Regions from separate parts of the Janthinobacterium sp. genome, predicted to be linked through region 3. Evidence: predicted binding sites of a transcription regulator. Region 3 holds the regulator's gene; each other region holds the start of a gene.

Region 1 (7,459 bases), on a different contig from region 3:
CCACGAAGTACTTCGATTCCGGGTGGGCAAAGTAGAAGCCGGAGACGGCCGCGCCGGGGAACATGGCGTAAGACTCCGTCAGCTGCATGCCGATTTCTTCGGCCTGCAGCACGTCGAACATCGCGCGCTTGACGGTGTGCTCGGGACAGGCCGGGTAGCCGGGCGCCGGGCGGATGCCGACATACTTTTCGGCGATCATGTCGTCGTTGCTCAGCTGTTCGCCGGCGGCATAGCCCCACAGGTCGGTACGCACGCGTTCATGCAGGTATTCGGCAAACGCTTCGGCCAGGCGGTCGGCCAGCGATTTCAACATGATGGACGAGTAGTCGTCATGCGCGTCTTCGAAGCGCTTCTCGTATTTCTCGATGCCCAGGCCCGACGTCACGGCAAACATGCCGAGGTAATCCTTGACGCCCGATTCCTTCGGCGCGATAAAGTCGGCCAGGCACTGGTTCGGCCGCTGCACGCCGTCGACCAGCGGTTTCACGCCCTGCTGGCGCATGCCATAGTAAGTGAAGGCAACGGTGCTGCGCGAGTCGTCCGTGTAGACCTCGATATCGTCATCGTTGACGCTGTTGGCCGGCAGCAGCGCCACCACGCCATTGGCCGTCAGCCAGCGGCCGTCGATCAGCTTTTTCAGCAGCGCCTGGCCTTCCGCATACACCCTGGTGGCCGCGTCGCCCACCACTTCATCGCTCAGGATGGCGGGGAAGGGGCCGGCCAGGTCCCAGGTCTGGAAGAACGGGCCCCAGTCGACATAGTTGGCCAGCGTGGCCAGGTCGACATTTTTGAACACGCGGCGGCCGATGAATTTCGGTTTCACGGGCGTGCAGGCGCCGTCGAACGGCAACGCCATCTTGTTGGCGCGCGCCTTGGCCAGCGACAGGATCGGCAATGCCTTCTTGTTGGCGTGCTGTTCGCGGATGCGCGCGTAGTCGAGCTCGATATCTTCCACGTATTTGTCGCGCTGCTCGGGCGTCAGCAGCGACTGCGCCACCGACACGGAGCGCGACGCGTCCGGCACATAGATGACGGGGCCTTCGTAGTTGTGGGCGATTTTCACGGCCGTATGGGCGCGGCTGGTGGTGGCGCCGCCGATCAGGAGCGGAATTTTCAGCATGCGGAAGTGTTCATCGCGCTGCATTTCCTTGGCGACATAGGCCATTTCTTCGAGCGACGGCGTAATCAGGCCGGACAGTCCGATAATATCGGCATTTTCCACTTTGGCGCGCGCCAGGATTTCCGAGCACGGCACCATCACGCCCATATTCACCACTTCAAAGTTATTACATTGCAGCACCACGGTGACGATATTCTTGCCGATATCATGCACGTCGCCTTTTACGGTCGCCATGATGATCTTGCCTTTCGGCTTGGCGACAATCCCGGTGCGCTTTTCTTCCAGCAGTTTTTCTTCTTCGATAAACGGAATCAGGTGGGCCACCGCCTGTTTCATCACGCGCGCCGATTTCACCACCTGCGGCAAAAACATCTTGCCTTGGCCGAACAGGTCGCCGACCACGTCCATGCCGGCCATCAGCGGGCCTTCGATCACGTGGATCGGGCGCCCGCCGTTGTGCAGCAGTTCCTGGCGCGCTTCTTCCGTGTCCTCGACGATGAACTGCGTGATGCCGTGCACCAGCGCGTGCGACAGGCGCGCCTGCACCGTGCCTTCGCGCCAGGCCAGGTTCTGCACGTCGGCCTTGCCGCCGCCCGCTTTCAGGGTGCCGGCAAATTCGATCATGCGCTCGGTCGAGTCTTCGCGGCGGTTCAGCACCACGTCTTCCACCCGTTCGCGCAGTTCCGGGTCGAGGTTGTCGTACACGCCGACCATGCCGGCGTTGACGATGCCCATGGTCATGCCGGCCTTGATGGCGTGGTACAGGAACACGGTGTGGATCGCTTCGCGCGCCGGATCGTTGCCGCGGAAGCTGAACGACACGTTCGATACGCCGCCGGAAATTTTCGCGTGCGGCAGGTTGTCCTTGATCCAGCGCGTGGCGTTGATGAAGTCGACCGCGTAGTTGTTGTGCTCTTCGATGCCGGTGGCCACGGCAAAGATGTTCGGGTCGAAAATGATGTCTTCCGGCGGGAAGTCGAGCGCGTCGACCAGCAAATGATAGGCGCGCGCGCAGATCTCGATCTTGCGCTCGAACGTATCGGCCTGGCCCTTTTCATCGAAGGCCATTACGATCACGGCCGCGCCATAGCGGCGGCACAGGGTGGCCTGGCGCAGGAATTCCGCTTCGCCTTCCTTCATCGAAATCGAGTTGACGATGGCCTTGCCCTGCACGCATTTCAGGCCCGCTTCGATCACCGACCATTTCGACGAATCGACCATGATGGGCACGCGTGAAATATCGGGTTCGGAGGCGATCAGGTTCAGGAAACGCGTCATGGCGGCCAGCGAATCGAGCATCGCCTCGTCCATGTTGATGTCGATCACCTGGGCGCCGTTTTCCACCTGCTGGCGCGCCACCGACAAGGCTTCGTCGTATTGCTCGTTGAGAATCATGCGCGCAAATGCCTTCGAACCGGTGACGTTGGTGCGCTCGCCCACGTTGACGAACAGCGACTCGTCATTGATGACAAACGGCTCCAGGCCGGCCAGGCGCAGGTCGTGGCTTTTCGCCGGGATGGTGCGCGGTGTATTGTGCGCCAGCAGCTCGCCGATCGCCTTGATGTGCTCCGGCGTGGTGCCGCAGCAGCCGCCGGCCATGTTCAGGAAACCCGCGTCGGCAAATTCGCGCAGCAGGGCGGAGGTGTCTTCCGGCAGTTCGTCAAAGCCCGTGTCGCTCATCGGGTTGGGCAGGCCGGCATTCGGGTAAATGCAGACAAAGGTGTCGGCGATCTTCGACAGTTCCTCCGCGTACGGGCGCATCAGGGCGGCGCCCAGCGCACAGTTCAGGCCGATCGTCAGCGGTTTCGCGTGGCGGATCGAATTCCAGAAAGCGGGCACGGTCTGGCCTGACAGGATGCGGCCCGACGCATCGGTGACGGTGCCGGAAATCATCAGCGGCAGGCGCACCACGTCCGGATTCTGCTCGTAGAACAGGTCGATCGCGAACAGCGCGGCCTTGCAGTTGAGGGTGTCGAAAATGGTTTCCACCAGCAACACGTCGGCGCCGCCTTCGACCAGGCCTTTTGTCTGCTGCAGGTAGGAAGCGACCAGCTGGTCGAAGGTGATATTGCGCGCGGCCGGATCGTTGACGTCGGGCGAGATCGAGGCGGTCTTTGGCGTCGGTCCCAGGGCGCCGGCCACGAAACGCGGCTTGTCCGGCGTGGAATACTTGTCGCAGGCGGCGCGCGCCAGCCTGGCCGCTTCCACGTTCATCTCGTAGGCCAGGTGCGCCATGTGATAGTCGTCCTGGGCGATCGTGGTGGCGCCAAAGGTATTCGTTTCGATCAGGTCGGCGCCGGCCGCCAGGTAGCGCTCGTGGATTTCCTGGATGATATGCGGCTGCGTCAGTGTCAATAATTCATTATTGCCTTTGACGAACAGTTCGCGCGCGCCGGAATCGGCCGGTGCCGCGAAGTCGATAAAGCGGCCCTGCGGCCCGCCGCGATACGCCACTTCGTCGAGCTTGTACTGCTGGATGATCGTGCCCATCGCGCCGTCGAGGATCATGATCCGGCGCGCCAGGATGGCGCGCAACGAGGCTTCGGTCGGGGACGGGGCAGGGATCACGGTATCGGTCATTTCATGCTTTCAATAGGCAACGGGCGGCGGCGCGGTGGAAAGGCGATGCGGATCAGCAGGGTCAGCCGACGGAGTGCGCCGGCCGGATAGGCTGGCAGAAGGTGGCAATCGCCTGATTACACCGGGTCTAAAATTATACGGCATCAGGCTGTTTTGGTTTTGGGCAAAAGCCACGATCAGCCGCCGATAGCCCATCCACGCAACACATCCCGCCGCCAGAAATCGCGCCAGCGCTGTCTTCGGACTTTCTCTCACATTCTATCCCGCACTACATTTGTGAAAATCTTGCCGGAAATGTTAATTAATCAAAAGATATCAAGATGATAGTCACTTCTTTATGTGGAAAATTCCCCACATTTTTGTAAATCGCTGAAATTATTTTTAATGAATTAGCTGTCAATATTCTTTTTGAAAACAAAGATTGATTTACGGCAATACAGAGCGAGAGTGGTGATGCCTAAAATTAAGGTTGTCAGTGAGGCATGTTAAATATTGGCCCAAGCAATTAAGCCGAAAGCATTAATAGTTGTCTTTAGGAATTAATTTGAATCATAATGACGCTTCCTTAATTGCAAATTCTCTCCAAAAGTCACCGATATGTCACATAACTCTTTCACTTCTCCTGCTGTCGCGCTGCGCGGAAACGGATGCCAGCCATGAAAAACCATTTGCTTATTGCATTGATTGCCATGCTGGGTCTGTCCGCTTGCGGCGGCGGTGGAGGTGGCGGCGGTGAGACTGTGGTGGCTACCACCACTACCAGTCCGGCGATTGTGCCGGCCGTGACGGCCGTGTCGGCCAATACGGTGGCGGCTGGTGGCAGCCTGACCGTGACCGGTACCAATCTGGACCGCGTGACGGCGTTCCAGATCGGCGGCGTGACCTTGGCCAGCAGCAATGTCAGCGCCACCAGCGCCACCCTGGCGATGCCGGCCACGCCGGTTGCCGGCACCTTGAGCCTGGTCAGCGCCAGCGGCGCGGCGGCCAGCAGCCAGGCCGTGACGGTGTACCTGCCGTTGACGGTGGGCGAAGTCACGCCGGGCACGGGCGAAGTGGGCAGCAGCGTGACCGTCACCGGCGCCGGCATGGGCAATGTGACGGCAGTCGTGTTTGCCAACGGCACGGCCGCCGCCGTGCAAAGCCATACCGACAGCAGCGTGACATTCGTGGTACCGGTTGGTGCGGTGTCGGGCCAGCTGACCGTGCGCGGCAGCTACAACGAAGCGCAGACCAGCGCCGCGTTCACGGTACTGCCGAGCGTCAGCGTGACGGCCATCAGCACCGCCGTCAGCGGCGCGAATGTGGTCGTTACGATTACCGGCAGCAACCTGGACCAGGTCAGCAGCGCCACCATCGGCACGACCGGCGCCACCATCGCCAGCGCCAGCGCCGGCGAACTGCGCCTGTCGGCGCCAAGTTCGGCCACCGGCTACGTGATGCTGTCGTCGCCATCGCGCGCCGCCGTCAATGCCGGCGCCGTGTCCGCCTTCACCCTGGGCGCCATCGATTTCTCGCAGGTGCTGAACCTGAGCGCCAGCGATACGGCGCTGCGCCTGACGCGCGGCAAGGCCGCCGCCGTGCGCGTGTCCGTACTGGGTACCCTGGCCGGCCGCAGCAGCCCGGCCGTTACCCTGGCCGCCACCTCGGCCAGCGGCGCCAGCCTGGGCACCCTGACCCTGAGCGGTCCGGCTACCTTGCCAACCGCCAGGAATACCTACAGCTTCGACGGCAACTTCAGCGCCGCCCTGCCAGCGAGCTGGATCCAGCCCGGCCTGCAGGTGCGCGTGACCGCCGTCGGCAACGATGGCACGCAAGTGAGCCAGCAAGCCACGCCGGCCGTCTCGTCGGCCGCCAAGATCCACCTGGTGCTGGTGCCGTTGACCACCAATGACGGCACCTCCGTGTTGCCGGACCCTGAAGTCATCCGCGCCGCCATGGTGCGCGTGTATCCGTACGCCGCCGGCGACATCACCATTACCAAGCGTGCTGCGCTGAACGTCGGCGGCAGCAGCGCGGTCGACAGTTGGTGGGCGGACACCCTGCCGAAGATCGAAGCGGCGCGTTACCAGGAAGACAGCAGCGCCTTCTATTACGGCTTTGCCTCGCAGATGTCGGCCAGCCGCACCGCCGGCCTGGCGTATATCAGTGACCGCACCACGGGCAACTCCAATCCATCGGCGCTGGGCCTGGACGCCACTGCCACGCGCACCGCCTCGACCGATGCATTCGGCAATGCCTGGCCTGAATGGCTGACAACGATGATCCACGAGATCGGCCACAACCATGCATTGCAGCACGTCGCTTGCGGTTCGCCGACCAATACGGCCACCGATTACCCGTACGCCAACGGCGACCTGGGCGCGCAGCCTCTGTATAACAGCAACTACGGCGCCACCATCGGCCAGCTGGGCCAGCCCGCCTACGCCAGCGGCGGCGCCACCAAGCAGATGAAAGACGTGATGAGCTATTGCAGCGGCGCCTGGTTCTCGGACTACAGCTATGCCCGCATCCAGCAATTCCTGGAAAACCGCAATTCCGCGACCCTGCGCGGCGCCTCCGTGGCTGCCAGCGTACTGGCCGCCGAGAATGGCTACCTGACGATTTCGGGCCGCATCACCGCCAATGGCGTGCAGCTGCAGCCGGCCGTCGCTTCTGCCACCGCACGCAGCAACACGGCAAACAGCAGTGCCACATACAGCCTGCGGATCGTAACGGCGTCTGGAACGACTATTAACGTGCCATTTGATACCATGCAGCTGGCCGACAGCCGCACCGATGCCAGCCACTTCCGTGTCAGCTTTGCCAATCCCGGCGACATCAGCGACATCGATGTGCTGGCCAATGGCAAGGTGGTCAGCAAGCTGGATCGCTCGGCCCGCCGCGCCGCTGCCGCTGCCGCCGCGTCGCTGGACGTGAAACAGACGGCCGCTACCCTGGCCCTCACGTGGAATGCCGATGTCGAGCCGTACGCCGCCGTGCTGTTCGTGGCCGCCGATGGCCGCAAGACGGTGGTCGCCAGCGCCCTGACCGGTGGCAGCGCCTCGGTCGCTATCGGCGCCTTGCCGACCGGTGGCCGCTTTGAAGTGAGCCTGTCGTCCTCGATACGCGGCCGCATGGTCAAGGTCGACCGCAAATAAACAAGTAGTGACATATCTGAAGGGCTTGCTGCGGCAAGCCCTTTTTTTGTGCTGAAAATGCACAAATCATGTGCCGGGGCAGGGCTGCCGTTTGATGCGCGGGCGGCCTAGCATGATGGTTCCTCAATTATCCGGAACACCGCCATGCCGATCCTCAACCTGCACTTGTCCACCGCGCCCGATGCGCAACAGTCAGCGGCAATTGCCGCCACCCTCAGCCGATTGACGCACGAGATCCTGCACAAGGCGCCCGAGCTGACTTCGGTTGTCGTCAAGCATGCCGATCCGGCGCTCTGGTTTGTTGGAGGCGCCTCGCTGGAAGAGCAGGGCAAAAGCAGCTATTTTCTCGATGTGCTGATCAGCGACGAAACCAATACGGCGGCGGACAAAGCGCGCTATCTCGCCGCCGTGCATGCGGCCATGCAGGCTGCCCTGGGCGACCTGCACGAGACCAGCTATATCCATGTGCATGAAGCGCGCCAAGCGGCCTGGGGATATGGCGGACTGACGCAGCAGTTCCGCGCCGTGCGCCAGCAGCTGCAATCGGCCTGATCAGTCCCAGTCGCGGTCACGGTACCAGGCCACCGCAAAGTCGACCAGCGCGCGCACCTTGGGCGACAGG
Region 2 (7,459 bases), on a different contig from region 3:
AGCCCAGCGGCGGCAGCGCCAGGATGGCACGGTGCCGCAATACCTCGCCCAGCCCGGCCTGGTCCAGCATGGCGCGCGTGCGCGGATGGATGGGGAACAGCAGCGGCAGCTGCCGGGACAGGTCCGCCATCGCCGCCATCAGGGCGGCCAGGCGCGCGCCATCGTCGACATTCGACGGACGGTGCAGGGTCAGCAGGCCATAGGCTGGCGGGCAGTCGTGGCCGTGTGCCTGCAAGGCCACGCGCGGCGGCACGGCGTCCGGCAGCTGGCGCAGCAGGCTGTCGATCATCACGTTGCCGGCAAAATGGATGCGCTCGTCCACGATGCCTTCGCGCAGCAGATTGGCGCGCGCCCCCGTTTCGCTGGTAAACAGCAGGCTTGACAACTGATCGGTCAGCACGCGGTTGATTTCCTCGGGCATGCTGCGCTCGCCGCTGCGCAGGCCCGCTTCGACATGGATCACGGCCGTGCCCAGCTTGGCCGCCACCAGCGCGCAGGCCAGCGTGGAATTGACGTCGCCCACCACCAGCACCGCATCCGGCGCCAGTTCAATATGCACGGGTTCATAGCGGCGCATGATTTCGGCCGTCTGCCAGGCATGGCTGCCCGAGCCGACCTCGAGGTTGATATCGGGCGCACGCAGGCCCAGGTCGGCAAACAGCTGGTCATTCATGGCCGCATCGTAATGCTGGCCCGTATGCAGCAGGGTCACGCGCACCTGCGGCGCCACCTGCGCAAAAGCGGCCAGGATCGGCGCCATCTTCATCAGGTTCGGACGCGCCGCCACCACGCACAGCAGGTGCGGCCGGCCGGACTGCGGGACAGGATCGTACATGGGGTCTCCTTAGAAGCGCATGGTGAGCGTGGCGCTGACGCCGTTTTCGCGGAAATTGCCGCCGCGGTTGCTGTGATGCCGGGTGCGGCGCACGTCGATCGCCGCCGTCATGTTCGGTTGCAGGATGCGGCTGTAGCCGGCTGTCATGGTGAGGTTGTCATCGCGCCGCAAGGTGCTCAGCGAGCGCACGCTGGCGTAGGCGGCATTGACATTGACGCTGCCGCGCGCCGAGGCGCGCCAGCTCCAGCCGGCGCTTGCGCCCAGCTGGCGCGTGTGATCCGTACTGCCGAGGTCGATGCCGGGCAGCAAGGCGCTGTCGATGCCGCTGTCGGTCTGCGCCGTGCGGTCGACGGCGGTCGCTCCCAGCAACAGCGTGCTCTTCGGCGTGGCGCGCGCCAGGTTCAGTTTGAGCTGCTTTTGCAGGTAGTAGCGGTGGCTGAAGTAATTGAGGGCACCCGCATCTCCCTGCGCATTGGCATAGCGCAAGAACGCGTCGATGCGCAGGCGCCGGTCCTGCGCGTCGGGAAACAGGCCGCGCCACAGCTGGTCGAGCAGGCCGGCCGCGTCGCTGTCGCCCAGCCGTGCAAACTGGGCCGGCATGGTGGTGATGTCTTCGCTGTACTGCAGCGACCAGTTGTTATGGCGCTGCAGGAAATGGGCGTCCAGGCTGTAGGTCTGGCCGAAAAAGCGCCGCCCCGTGCTGAAGGCCACGCTGGTGCGCGGCGAGGGCGTCCAGACGCCGCCCAGCGACCAGAAGCGGCCCTGCGGATTGCGCCCGTCGTTCGCTTCATAGCCTTCCTTTTCCGCGCCCACGCTGGCCGTGCCGGCCCACTTGCGGCTGAACGGGTAGCGCAGGCCCACGCTGGCCCGTTCCTTGCGCTGAGGCGCCAGCACGCTGTCCTGCGTGCGCCGCACATCGGCGCTGGCGTTCCAGGTCCAGCCCCGTCCGCGCGGTTCGCCGTCAAACCGGGCTTGCAGCTCGTCGCTGTGGGTGGACAGCAGATTGTTGCCGCCCGATACATTGGCGCGCGTATAGCGCAGTTCGGCCGTGCCCAGCGCGGGGAAACGGTGGCGCAGATAGGGGCTCAGCACGGTGGCGCGCACGGTGCTCCGGTTCTGTCCGTCGGGCAGGGTATCGATCACGGGCGCGCCGAACGGCGAAATGTTCTGCTGGCTGACGCTGGCGCGCGCGTCCAGGTGCAGCCAGTCCTTCAGCAGTACCGCATTGGCCGCGCCCTGCAGTTGCACCGTGTCGCTGTCGGCGCGCTGGCGCGACAGAAACTTGCGCCAGCTGGCGTCGAGGTGCAGCTGCAGGCGCGGCCCGGTGGCGATCAGGGCGATGGCGGGCGCAATTTCGGTGATGAAATCGGATTTTTCCTGGCCGGGCGGGGCCAGCAGGGCGTTGTCGCTGTAGCTCTCGCGCAGGCGCAGCGACGGCGCGACCAGCCAGTCCAGCGCGCTGGCGCGCTGCGCTATCAACAACAACAGCATGGGGGCCAGCCGCGATAGCCTGGCCTGGCTAGTCGTAATAGCCATAGCCATAGTAATCGTTGCCGGGAAACCCCCTGGTCTTGTTGTAGATCAGGTTGATATGCTCGCACGATTCAATCTGGCGCAGTGCTTCCTTGACCGCATGCTGGGTCGTCGTTTCCGCCTCGACCACCATCACCACTTGCCCCATCTGCCCGACCAGCGCGTGGGCTTCGCTGGTGATCAGCAGCGGCGGCGAATCGAACACGACGATCCGGTCCGCGTAGCGGCTGGCGATCTCGGCCAGCAGGCGGCTCATGGCGCGGCTGGCCAGCAGTTCCGTGGCATGCTTGTTGCTGCGCCCGGCCGGCAGGATGCTCAGGGTGGCGACATTGGTTTTCAGGATCACGTCCGACATTTCCAGGCGCTCGTCGAGCAGCACGTCCATCAGCCCCGGTTCGGGCGCCAGGCCCAGCGTCTTGAGCACGGACGGACGCGCCACGTCGGCGTCGACCAGCAGCACCGTCATGTCCATTTCCATGGCGATGCTCATGGCCAGGTTGACGGCGCAGTAGGTCTTGCCTTCGCCGGGCATGGCGCTGGTGACGACGATCAGGTTGCCGTGGCGGATCGCGTCGGCGCCGGTGGCGCGCGCGTTGCGCAGCAGCGGGCGCTTGATGATGCGAAAGTCTTCCGCCACCGAGGTGCGCCCGCCGTCGTGGGTGACCATGCCCTGCGCCTGCAGCCGCGCCAGGTTCAGTGCGCGGTAGTGCGGCGAGGCCGGCGTGGCGGCGCTGGCGCCATCGGCGCCATCGACCTCGTAGGGCGCCGCCGCTTCCGCCACTTCCAGCGGCGCCGCGTCGTTGGCCTGCTGCCCGTCATGCTGGTTCGCGTTCATGGTCTCTCCTGTCCGTTCCTGCAGCTAGAATTTGAGCAGCGCGGCCGCCACCACTCCGCCATACAGCATGAACAGGCTGCCCAGGCAGCCGGCAAACGCATAGCGCGCGCGGCGCTGGCGCGTCTGCTGCGGTTCGGTCCAGTTCATTGCCACCGTGCCCAGCACGGACAGCCCCGTCGCGTCGCGCAGTTCGGACGGACTGAGGAAGGTCGGGCGGATCTGGCTGATCAGCAACGCCGCGGCAATGCCGGCCACCAGCGCCGCGGCCAGCGCCGCGCTGAACAGCAGCGGCCGGTTCGGGCCGATCGGACTCAAAGGGATGGTGGGCGGGTCGATGATCTTGAACGCCATCATGTCGGTGGTGGAACTGAGTTCGCCGGACAGTTTGGCCGCTTCGCGCCGGCCGATCAGCTTTTCGTAGTTTTCCTTGTTGATCACATAGTCGCGGTTCAGCTGGGCCAGCTGCGACTCGACCTCGGGCACCGCATTGCTTTGCGCCAGCAGGCGTTCGTTGCGCGCCGTATATTCCGCCACCCGCGCCCTGATTGCGGCCACCTTGGCGTCCGCCTCCGTCAGCGCCACTTTCAGCTGCTGCAGCATCGGGCTGTAGTTCTTGCCGGGGTCGCCGGCAGCGTTGCGCAGCTTGCTTTCCTCGATCTTGCGCTGTTCCAGCTGTTCCACCAGGCGTTTCGCGGCCACGATGTCGGGATGCAATTCCGTGTATTGCAGGCGCAGGCTGTCGAGATTCTTGTTAATCGTGGCGATGCGCTCGTCGAGTTCGGGATTTGTGATGGCGGCCGCGCTCGGCTCCAGGTCCAGTACCGGTGCGTCGCCCTCGATCTGGCTCTGGATCGCCTGGCGCGACTGTTCCGCTTCCAGCAGTTCCAGTTTGGCGGCATTGAGGCTGTCGGACATGTTCAGCAACTGGCCGCCGTAATCGATGCCCTGGCGCGGCAGCAGCATATTGTTGCGGATCTTGAAGTCCTTCATCAGGTTTTCCGCCGCGCTCAGCTTTTCCTCGTAATTCCTGATTTGCTCGTCGATGAATTGCACCGCCTTTTGCGAGTCGCCTTTCTTTCCCTGGAAGCTGCCTTCGACAAAGATGGTCAGCAGGCTCTGCACCACGTCGCGCGTCACCTTCGGCTGCGGGCCGCTGTAGCTGATGGTGTAGATGTCGTAGGCATTGGTGCCGCTGATCTTGATGTTGCGCATCAGATCGTCGAGCTGCGCCTCGTGCTGGCGCACGGTGCGGCTGTCGAGATCGAGGTCGACCATGCGCATCACGCGTTCGACATTCGGGCGGCTGAGCAGGGTGCGGCTCATGATGGCCACCTGCTGCTCGGTATTGGGCACGGTGGTCATGCCGGCCATCAGCGGCTTGAGGATGGTTTGCGTATCGACGAACACGCGCGCCGAAGTCTGGTAGTTGTCCGGCAGGCTGATCACCTTGATGAAACCGGCGATCGCCACCAGCCAGGCCACCAGCACCGCATGCCAGCGGTACTTCCAGATGCCTTTCAGGGCAGAGAGCACTTGCTGTATCAATTCCTCCATGTCGCTTCCTTCAGGTAACAGTAGCTGGGCGCAGCAGGGCGAAAACGGCAGTTTTTCTTGTCGAGAGAGCAAAGTATAGGGCGATGCCGCCACAAAATTTCCCAAGATGATTGCTTCTTGATACTCCTCAAGCAGGGCCGTGCAGGTTTTATTAATCATGGGAAGCTATCGGCCCAGCCGGCCTCCCGCATGGCCGACATTTTTGAAGGGAACCAGCATGAATCCGTTACGTCGCGCCCTGATGACCCGCGCGCTGGCCCTGGCGGCCGCCGCCAGTTTTCTCGGCGGCTGCCGCACCCGCCAGGAACTGGCGCCGGCCGAAGACAGCGCCCCCTTGCACGATTACCTGATCGGGCCGGGCGACTCCGTCAATATCCTGGTCTGGCGCAATCCGGAAGTGTCGCTGACCGTGGCCGTGCGGCCCGATGGCAAGATCACCACGCCGCTGGTGGAAGACCTGGCGGCCAGCGGCAAAACCTCGACCCAGCTGGCGCGCGATATCGAGCAGGCGCTGAGCAAATATATCCAGCAGCCGGTGGTGACGGTGATCGTGACCAATTTCTCCGGGCCGTATGCGGAGCAGATCCGCGTGATCGGCGAGGCCGCCAAGCCGCAGGCGCTGCCGTACCGCCAGGGCATGTCGCTGATGGACGTGCTGATCGCCGTCGGCGGCATTACTGATTTTGCGGCCGGCAACAAGGCCAGCGTGATCCGCATGCGCGAGGGCGGGCAGCGGCAGCTGCGCGTGCGGCTGGACGACCTGCTGCGCGACGGCGATATTTCCGCCAACATCATGATGCGGCCGGGCGACGTGCTGCTGATACCGGAAAGTTTTTTCTGAACAGTGCCGAGCTATCAAAAAGACACGTTTATTTGTTAAAGTACAATTTATGACAAATTTTGATATGCAATTTGCTATTTCATCGATAAATTATTCTGTTTTTTAGCGGAAGGCGGGAACTTCTTCGGTTTAGCCCTTGTCACAAGGCATTGGCATCAGTCCGTTTGCTGTTGATCAGGCGGACGGCCAGTCTCAGTGAGGACAAGATGAGCTTTGAAGACCAACCCATTATTTCTTTTGACAGTCCGGTCGGCTTTTCCGACCTGGTGGTCGGGGAAGGCAAGATCGATCCCGCCATGGAGCACGAGATCGACTTGCAGCGCTTTCATATCCGCATGGCCAACTCGCGCGGCCGCCGCGAAGCGGCCAGCCTGCTGATCCGCAAGATGTATGGCTGGCGCGGCTACGCGGTCGATCCCGGCATCGCCCATGCGCTCAATAAAATCACGCTGTTCGCCGAAACGGCCGGCGACACCGTGGGCACCATGACCTTGTGCCTCGACAACGAAGAAACGGGATTGCCCGCCGACGAAAATTTTCGCGACAAGCTCGACACCCTGCGCGCGCAGGGCCGGCGCCTGTGCGAACCGTCGCGCCTGGCGATCGACAAGGGCGTCAGCAAGCGCGTGTTTGCGGCCCTGATCCATATCTCGTATATCTATGCGCACAATATCCACGGTTTTACCGATTATGTGATCGAAGTCAATCCGCGCCACGTGGTGTTCTACAAGCGCATGCTGGGTTTCAAGGATTTCGGCGGCGAACGCGAATGCACGCGCGTGGGCGCGCCGGCCGTGCTGCTGCGGCTGGACCTGGGCTATATGGGCGAGCAGATCCGCAAATATGGCGGCCTGATGGAACAGCACGGCGGCGAGCGCTCGTTCTATCCCTTTTTTTTTCCAACATGGGATGAGCCTGGCATTACCGAACGCCTGCGCCAGGGGCGCAACTGACTGAGCCTACCGGTTTTTCAGCAGCAGTGCCTGCATGTGGCTGGCGGGTATGGCGTACGTGATGCCGCTCGGCGCGCTGAGGGCCGCTTCCTTGAGTCCCTTGACGTAGACCTGGTTGACGATGCCGTAGACCAGGCCGCTGTCCGGGTCGAACAGGGGACTGCCGCTGTTGCCCGGGTAGGCCGTGGCATCGAGCTGGAACACGGTATACGGCGTTTTTTGCAGCTGTGCCAGCTGTTTCGGCGCAAGCCGCAGCGCGTTTTCGCTGGGGATGACCACTGGCGTCAACGCCGAGACGGTGGCGCGGTGCGTGGCCGGGCGCAGGCCCAGTATCATGCCCAGCGGAAATCCCGTAAACGCCATGGCCTGGCCTTCGCGCACGGCGTCCGCGTCGCCGAGCTGCAAGGTGGGCAGGGGCGTGCCGGACAGGCGCAGCAGCGCCAGGTCGTGCTCGGTATCGATCGCCTGTACCACGGCGGCGCGGAACTGCATCGCCGCACCTTGCGCGCTGAGGATGCCGATGGTCTCGCCGGGATTGGCCGCCAGCAGTTTTTCGATCACATGGGCGCAGGTCAGCACGCTCAGCCCGTCACCGGTGGCAAAACCGGTGCCGATGAACTGGATCGGCGGGGTGCGCGTCCTGAGCTGGCTGCCGATGCCGACCACCGCCGGTTTGACGCGCGCGATGGCCTGCTCCAGCCCTTGGGCGAAGGCGCCTGGCAGCAGCAGGCAGGAACACAGCAGCAGCAAGACTTTCATCGTGGTGGCCTTTCAACGGTGGGGACGGGTGTCGCCTGCAGCAGCGCGCACAGCAGCAACAGATAGAACAGCAGCGCGATGCGCGGCACGTCGAGCAGGCTGTCGAACACGCCGACCGCCAGGAAGCCGGCCAGTGCCGCCAGCATGGC
Region 3 (7,459 bases):
CAGTACGAGCAGGAACTGAAAAAGGCGGAAGCCGAATACGGTCCGCTGTTCGACAAGTACCTGAAGCAGGACCTGAAAACGGTGGCCGCCGATCCGCAGGCGAACGCCATCGGCCAGCGCCTGTTCCTGACCTACTGCGCGCAGTGCCATGGTTCGGACGCGCGCGGCAACAAGGGTTTCCCGAACCTGACCGACAAGGACTGGCTGTATGGCGGCAACCCCGACATCATCAAGACCACCATCATGCATGGCCGTAACGGCATCATGATCCCGATGGGCGCCGCTCTCGGTTCGGAGCAGGATATCGAGAACGTGGCCCACTACGTGCTGAGCCTGTCGGGCTCGACTTCGGACCCCGTCAAATCGGTGCTGGGCAAGTCGAAATTCGGCGCCTGCATGGCCTGCCATGGCGCCGACGCCAAGGGCAACCAGCAGCTTGGCGCACCGAACCTGACCGACAAGATCTGGCTGTATGGCGGCAGCGCCGACACCATCATGGAAACCATCCGCAAGGGCCGCAACAACACCATGCCCGCGTTCGGCGACTTCCTTGGCGAGTCGAAAGTGCACGTGCTGTCGGCGTATATCTGGAGCCTGTCCAACCCCCAGCCTGCGGTCCCTGTGAAGTGATGTGATGGAACCCCAAGTCATCAAGATGTATGCGGCCCGCGAGCAGATCTACCCTCGCGAGGCCAAAGGGCGCTATGCAACCTGGCGCTGGGTGTGCGTCTGGCTCACCCAGCTGGCGTTCTACGGCTTGCCGTGGCTCAACTGGAACGGCAGGCAAGCCCTGCTGTTCGACCTGACCACGCGCAAGTTCTACATTTTCGGCGTCGTGCTGTGGCCGCAGGATTTCATCTATCTGGCGGCCCTGCTGATCATCGCAGCCTACCTGCTGTTCCTGGTCACGGCGATAGCCGGGCGGGTCTGGTGCGGCTTTTCCTGTCCTCAAACCGTCTACACCGAAATCTTCCTGTGGGTCGAACGCAAGATCGAAGGCACGCGCAGCGCGCGCATGGCGCTCGACCGGCAGGGCCCTTCGGTGCGCAAGACCGCCAAGAAGGTGGCCAAGCACCTGGCGTGGGGCGCGATCGCGCTGTGGACGGGGTTTACCTTTGTCGGCTACTTCACGCCGATCCAGGACCTGGTGCAGGAAGTGCGCACCTTTGACTTCGGCCCGTGGGAATGGTTCTGGATCCTGTTCTACAGCCTGGCCACTTACGGCAACGCGGGCTGGCTGCGCGAACAGGTATGCAAATACATGTGTCCGTATGCGCGCTTCCAGAGCGCGATGTTCGACCAGGACACCCTGATCATCACCTACGATGAAAAACGCGGCGAGCCGCGCGGTGCGCTGAACAAGAAGGCGGCCAAGGAAGGGACGGAAAAAACCCTGGGCGACTGCATCGACTGCACCCTGTGCGTGCAGGTCTGTCCGACCGGCATCGACATCCGCAACGGCCTGCAGTATGAATGCATCGGCTGCGCCGCCTGCGTCGACGCCTGCAACAGCGTGATGGACAAGGTCGAGCGTCCACGCGGCCTGATCCGCTACAGCACCGACCATGCGATGGAGAACAACTTCAGCGCGAAGCAGATCCGCCAGCGGGCCATGCGTCCGCGCGTGCTGATCTATACCTCGATCCTGGCGCTGATCGTGATTGCCGTCTGTACTTCGCTGTTCCTGCGCACGCCGCTGAAGATGGACGTGATCCGCGACCGCGGTTCGATGGGCCGCGAAGTGGAAGACGGCATGATCGAAAACGTCTACCGTCTGCAGATCATGAACACCTCGGAACAGCGCCAGCACTTCAAGATTGCGGTCTCTGGCCTGCCCGGCTTGACCTTGCTGACGCGCGACGAAGTGACCTTGCAGCCCACCGAAACGCTGGGCTGGCCGGTGCGCCTGCGCGTGCCGCACGGCGTGGGCGAGAAGGGCTCGAACAAGATCCAGATCGAGCTGCAGTCGCTCGACGAGCCGTCCCTGCATGTGCGCGAAAGCGCGGTATTCATTGTGCCGAGGTGATGTCGATGTTCGGGGTCGGACCCTGTGGGTCCGACCCTGGCATTGCGCCGTTGGGGTACAAAAAAATTGTGCGTCAAATTAACGTTAGTTTTAACCCGGAAGCAAGAGCTGGGGTCAGACGGGGACGCCGAGTCCCACAGGGTCTGACCTTCAAGGAGATCCAAATGTCCAAAACCGCCAAACTGCAACCTCCCGCCGATCCCTGGTACAAGCACCGCTGGCCGTGGCTGCTGATGATCGGCCCCGGCCTGTCTGTCGTGGTCGGCAGCTTCATGGGCTATATCGCCTTCACGCAACCCGATGCGCTGGTAGTGGGCGACTACTACAAGCAGGGCAAGGCGATCAACCAGGACCTGCGCCGCGATACGGTCGCCAGCGACCTGGCGATGGATACCAGCCTGGCCTACGACGTGGCGCAATCGCGCCTGACCGGCGCCGTGCACAGCTTCGGCAAGCCCTACCTGCAGCCGTTGCAGCTGCACCTGGCGCATGCCACCCTGCCTGAAAAAGACATCCGCCTGATGGTGCAGCCCGATGCCGACGGCAATTTTTCCGTCTCGCTGCCGATGCTCGAACGCAGCCGCTGGCAGGTGCTGGTGGAAGACAACAAACGGGTCTGGCGCCTGTCGGGCATCTGGACCTGGCCGGCCCAGCGCAGCATTGCCTTGCGCGCCGACAGCGAGCTCTGATTATTTGCAGACGTCGGTGCCGGCCGTAATCGCTTTCAGCTTGGCCGGCTGCAGGATCTCGATCTCGCGGTTCGACACGCGCAGCCAGCCTTCCTTCTTGAATTTCGACAGCAGGCGGCTGACGCTTTCGATGGTCAGGCCCAGATAGTTGCCGATTTCCTCGCGCGACATGCGCAGCTGGAAGTTGCTGCCCGAATAGCCACGCGCTTCGTAACGCGACGCCAGGTTGACGATAAAGGCGGCGAAGCGCTGCGTGGCCTGCATATTACCGAGCAACAGCATCACGCTTTGCTCGCGCGTGATTTCCTGGCTCATCATGCGGTGGAAATGGCGCAGCAGGGTCGGCATATTGCCCAGCAATTGCTCCAGGCTGGAAAACGGGATCTCGCACACTTCGCTGTCTTCCAGCGCCACCGCATTGCAATGATGGCGGTCGGCGCTGATGGCGTCCATGCCCAGCAGTTCGCCGGCCATCTGGAAACCCGTCACCTGTTCTTCGCCGCCCGGATTGATCTGGTAGGTCTTGAAGTGGCCGAGACGGATCGCATACAGGTTCTGGAACGAATCGCCGATGCGGAACAGCGAGGCGCCGCGCGCCACCTTGCGGCGCCGTCCGATGATCTGGTCGAGGCGATCCATGTCGCCCACATCGAGTCCCATCGGCAAACACAACTGGTGCATGCTGCAGGTGGCGCAGCGCGCACGCAACGCTTCCACGTTCACGGTGGGCAGGGTTGGGGTCAATAGCGCTTGTATCATGGTGAGTACCTTTAAGAAAATACAACAACAAGTTTACTGTATCCGCCGGGCCCGTGTGCCAATTTCGGCGAAATGCGGCCAATGAATGACTTTCTTCATGTATTTCCATTGCATCAGCACCACAAGCCCGCGCTTGCCAAGTTGACCTATTGATAGGAGAATTCCTCAGAGCATCTATGCCGCTTGCCATGCAAAGGAAATTATGAAGCCACTCGGCATCAAAGCAAAAGTCGCGCTGGCGACCAGCCTGACCTCGGTCGCCATGATCGCCCTGGTGACCCTGGTACAAGTGCAGCGCATGCGCGACGACTTCACCAAAGTATTGTTAAGCCAGCAAACGGCCATGATCGACCGCACGGCCGAAGAACTCGACGACAAGCTCGGCATGCTGCTCGACGTGATCACCGAAACGGCGCGCCGCCAGCCGGCCGCGCTGATGGAGCAACCGGCGCAACTGCGCGACTACTACACCCAGCGCGCCATGCTGGCCCTGTTCGACGACGTGCTGGTGCTAGATGCACACGGCAAGGTGGTCAGCGACGTGCCCGAAGTGCCGGGGCGCAGCGGCATCGAGGTGGCCGACCGCGAGTATTTCCAGACCGTCATGCGCACGCGCCAGCCGATGATCACCGAGCCGCTGCTGGGCAAGACCAGCGGCCTGCCGATCGTGCAGATGGTGGCGCCCGTGCTGGGCAAGGACGGCGAGGTGGCCGGCATCATCATCGGCGTGCTGCGCCTGTACAAGGATAACCTGCTGGGCGACCTGCGCCATGCCAAGGTGGGCAAGAACGGATATTACTTCATCCTGACCCAGGGCAAGGTGCCGCTGTATGTGCTGCACCCGGACCCGGCCAAGCTGCTGCAGCCGCGCGCGCCCAACGCCAATCCCACCACCAGCGCGCTGATCGCCCGCGGTGGCGAAGGCAGCATGGTCAGCAGCAACAGCCGCGGCGTGAAGGCCGTCAACAGTTTCAAGCGCCTGAAATCGGTCAACTGGCTGCTGGCAGCCTCCTTGCCCATCGACGATGCGTTCGAGCCGTTCGACGGCGTGCTGTACCGCCTGGTGCTGTGGAGCGCCTGCGCCTCGCTGCTGGCGGCGCTGGTGCTGGGCTGGGTGACGGTGCGCCTGCTGTCGCCGCTGGTGCGCCTGCGCAACACCCTGCTGGCGCTGCGCAACAACGGCCAGCGCTTCACGCCGCTGCCGGTAGAGCAGCGCGACGAGATCGGCGAACTGACGGCGGCCTTCAACAGCCTGATGAGCGAGCGCGACCGCCTGCAGCACGAAGTCGAGGCGCGTGCGGCCGAGCTGGAACAGGAACGCGACCGCGCCGAAGCGGCCAACCGCGCGAAAAGCGATTTCGTCGCCAACATGAGCCATGAAATCCGCACGCCGCTGAACGCCGTGCTGGGCATGGTGTATTTGCTCGGCAATACCAAGCTCGATACGGAACAGCGCAAATACCTGACCATGGTGCGCGTGGCCGGCCAATCGCTGCTGGGCATCCTCAACGACGTGCTCGACTTTTCCAAGATCGAGGCGCGCCGCATGGACCTGTCGCCGGTCGAATTCGACCTCGACGAAGTGATGAACACGCTGGCCACCACCATGACCATGAACGCCGGCGAAAAGGAGCTGGAGCTGGCCATCGCGGTCGATGCGGACGTGCCGCGCCGCCTCGTCGGCGACGCCCAGCGGCTGCAGCAGATCCTGGTCAACCTGGCCGGCAACGCCATCAAATTTACCGCCAGCGGCGAAGTGGTGGTGGCGGTCGGCCTGGCCCAGCAAACCGCCGACCAGGCCTGGCTGCGCTTCGAAGTGCGCGACACCGGCATCGGCATGACGCCGCAGCAGCAGGAACAATTGTTTACCGCCTTTTCGCAGGGCGATCAAAGCATCACGCGCCGTTTCGGCGGTACCGGCCTGGGCCTGGCAATCAGCAAGCACCTGATCCACATGATGGGTGGCGATATCGCTGTCGCCAGCAGCGAAGGCAAGGGCAGCCGCTTCTGGTTCAGCGTGCCGTTCGAGGCGCTGGCGCAGCCGAACGAAGAGCGGCGCAAGCCGGCGCTGGGCCAGTTGCGTTTGCTGGTGGCCGACGACAACCGCACCACGCGCGAACTGATCGTGAAACTGATCGAAGCCTGGGGCTGGGCCGCCGACGAAGTCGATTCTGGCTTTGCCGCCATCGAGCTGTACCGCGAGCGCCTGGAGCAGCAGCAGCCGTACGACGTGGTGCTGGCCGACTGGCATATGCCGGTGATGGACGGCCTGGCCACGGCCAAGGCGATCCGCCATGCGGCCACCGGCCAGCGCCAGCCCATCGTGGTGATGGTCAACGCGTTTGCCCGCAACCACCTGGAAGAAATCTCGAGCGCGGCCGAAGCGGACGTGGTGCTGATGAAGCCGATCACGGGTTCGAGCCTGTTCGACGCGCTGCACCAGGCCCTGAATGCCAAGCAGGACGGCGAGCAGCATATCGCGCTGCAGCAGGCCGGCACCGAACTGGCCGGCGTGCATTTCCTGCTGGTGGAAGACAATCATTTGAACCAGGCGGTGGCGCGCGGCATCCTCGAGCACATGGGCGCCACGCTGGACGTGGTGGGCGATGGCCTGCTGGCCGTCGAGCGCCTGCGCGCGGAAGCGCCGCGCTACGACATCGTGCTGATGGACATGCAGATGCCGGTAATGGACGGCTTCAGCGCCACCCACATCATCCGTACCGAATTACGCCTGACTCTGCCCGTGATCGCCATGACAGCCGGCGTGCTGGCCTCCGAGCGCGAGCGCTGCATGACGGCCGGCATTACCGACTTTATCGCCAAGCCGGTGGTGGTGGAAGAGATGATGGAGGTGATCGGCCGCTACCTGCCCAGGCCGCCGCAGCCGCCCGCCGAAGTACCACGGCCGGTATTCGACGAGGAAGTGTTTTCGATGGCCGCGCTGATGCGCGTGATGGGCAAAGACGCCAAGGGCAGGGCAGTGCTGCGGCGCATGGTGGAAGACGCGCTGAGCAAGGGCATGGCGCCGCTGCGCACGGCCGGGGAAGCGCTGCAGGCAGGCCGCCACAGCGACGTCGCGCGCATCCTGCACGGCCTGCGCGGCTCGGTGGGAACGCTGGGCACCAAGCGCCTGATCCGTGCCTCGTTTGCCACCGAACAGGCGATCGACGAAGGCCGCCATGGCGAGGTACCGGCGCTGCTGGCGCAAACGGTGCTGGAGCTGGAACAGGTGCTGCTGGCGGCGGCCGATTGGCTGTCGCGGCTGGAGGATTGAATTACCGTGAAGCGGCGTAGGTCGGATAGCGCTTGCGCGTAATCCGACATCACCAACGGCGCCAACAATGTTGTCGGATTACGCGTGGCTGCGCCCCGCCAATCCGACCTGTGCGATTTTACGCGGGCACGCCCAGAATCACGCTCGACGCCTTGAAGATCGCCGTCACCGCGCTGCCAATGACTATCCCCATCTCGCTGGCGCTCTGGTTGGTGACGATGGCGGCGATCGTGCCGCCGCCCGGCAAATCGAGCACCACTTCCGTGTTCACCGCGCCGGTCTGCACGCGCGTGACGCTGCCGGCCAGCTGGTTGCGCGCCGACAAGCGCGCGCCTGCCATCTCCGTCACCAGGATGATCGAGGAGGCCTTGATCAGCGCGAACGCTTCCACGCCCGGCGCCAGGCCCAGGCTTTCGCTGCTGCCCTGGGTGATGACGGCCACGATTTGCTGGCCGCCCGGCAGTTCCAGGATCACTTCGTCATTGACCGCGCCCGTCTTGAGTGCCGCCACCTTGCCCAGGAATTGATTGCGTGCCGTGGTTTTCATGGCCATTCTCCGTATCAGTAACAGGTCGTCGGCGATGCCCTCGGCCTGGCTGCCCAACTGGCGCAGGTAACGGGCGTGCTCGATCTCGATAATGCGGAAATTGTCGACCAGCTGGCGTCCCCGCTGCGTCAATCGGGTGCCACCGCCGCCCTTGCCACCCGTCA

What was found. The regulator FNR, encoded in region 3, switches genes on or off when oxygen is low (the NO sensors DNR and NnrR bind a similar motif). The targets are predictions, from matches to a motif close to TTGATNNNNATCAA.
Region 1: the regulator FNR is predicted to act here: its motif matches at 4,122-4,135, upstream of RTQ46_RS11290 (IPT/TIG domain-containing protein).
Region 2: the regulator FNR is predicted to act here: its motif matches at 4,875-4,888, upstream of RTQ46_RS18465 (XrtA system polysaccharide chain length determinant).

The regions. Positions count from the first base shown of each region.
Region 1 is NZ_DAMAGB010000015.1:34,080-41,538, forward strand. Features, by position in the region: gene metH (methionine synthase) at 1-3,700, opposite strand, end outside; gene RTQ46_RS11290 (IPT/TIG domain-containing protein) at 4,357-6,837, shown strand; gene RTQ46_RS11295 (4-oxalocrotonate tautomerase family protein) at 6,982-7,389, shown strand; gene RTQ46_RS11300 (LysR family transcriptional regulator) at 7,390-7,459, opposite strand, start outside.
Region 2 is NZ_DAMAGB010000035.1:50,606-58,064, forward strand. Features, by position in the region: gene wecB (non-hydrolyzing UDP-N-acetylglucosamine 2-epimerase) at 1-835, opposite strand, end outside; gene RTQ46_RS18455 (TIGR03016 family PEP-CTERM system-associated outer membrane protein) at 845-2,326, opposite strand; gene RTQ46_RS18460 (XrtA-associated tyrosine autokinase) at 2,355-3,203, opposite strand; gene RTQ46_RS18465 (XrtA system polysaccharide chain length determinant) at 3,228-4,757, opposite strand; gene RTQ46_RS18470 (XrtA/PEP-CTERM system exopolysaccharide export protein) at 4,975-5,598, shown strand; gene RTQ46_RS18475 (N-acyl amino acid synthase FeeM domain-containing protein) at 5,805-6,551, shown strand; gene RTQ46_RS18480 (serine protease) at 6,558-7,310, opposite strand; gene RTQ46_RS18485 (hypothetical protein) at 7,307-7,459, opposite strand, start outside.
Region 3 is NZ_DAMAGB010000009.1:57,655-65,113, reverse strand. Features, by position in the region: gene ccoP (cytochrome-c oxidase, cbb3-type subunit III) at 1-630, shown strand, start outside; gene ccoG (cytochrome c oxidase accessory protein CcoG) at 635-2,026, shown strand; gene RTQ46_RS08680 (FixH family protein) at 2,191-2,715, shown strand; gene fnr (fumarate/nitrate reduction transcriptional regulator Fnr) at 2,716-3,474, opposite strand; gene RTQ46_RS08670 (response regulator) at 3,677-6,748, shown strand; gene RTQ46_RS08665 (TOBE domain-containing protein) at 6,867-7,459, opposite strand, start outside.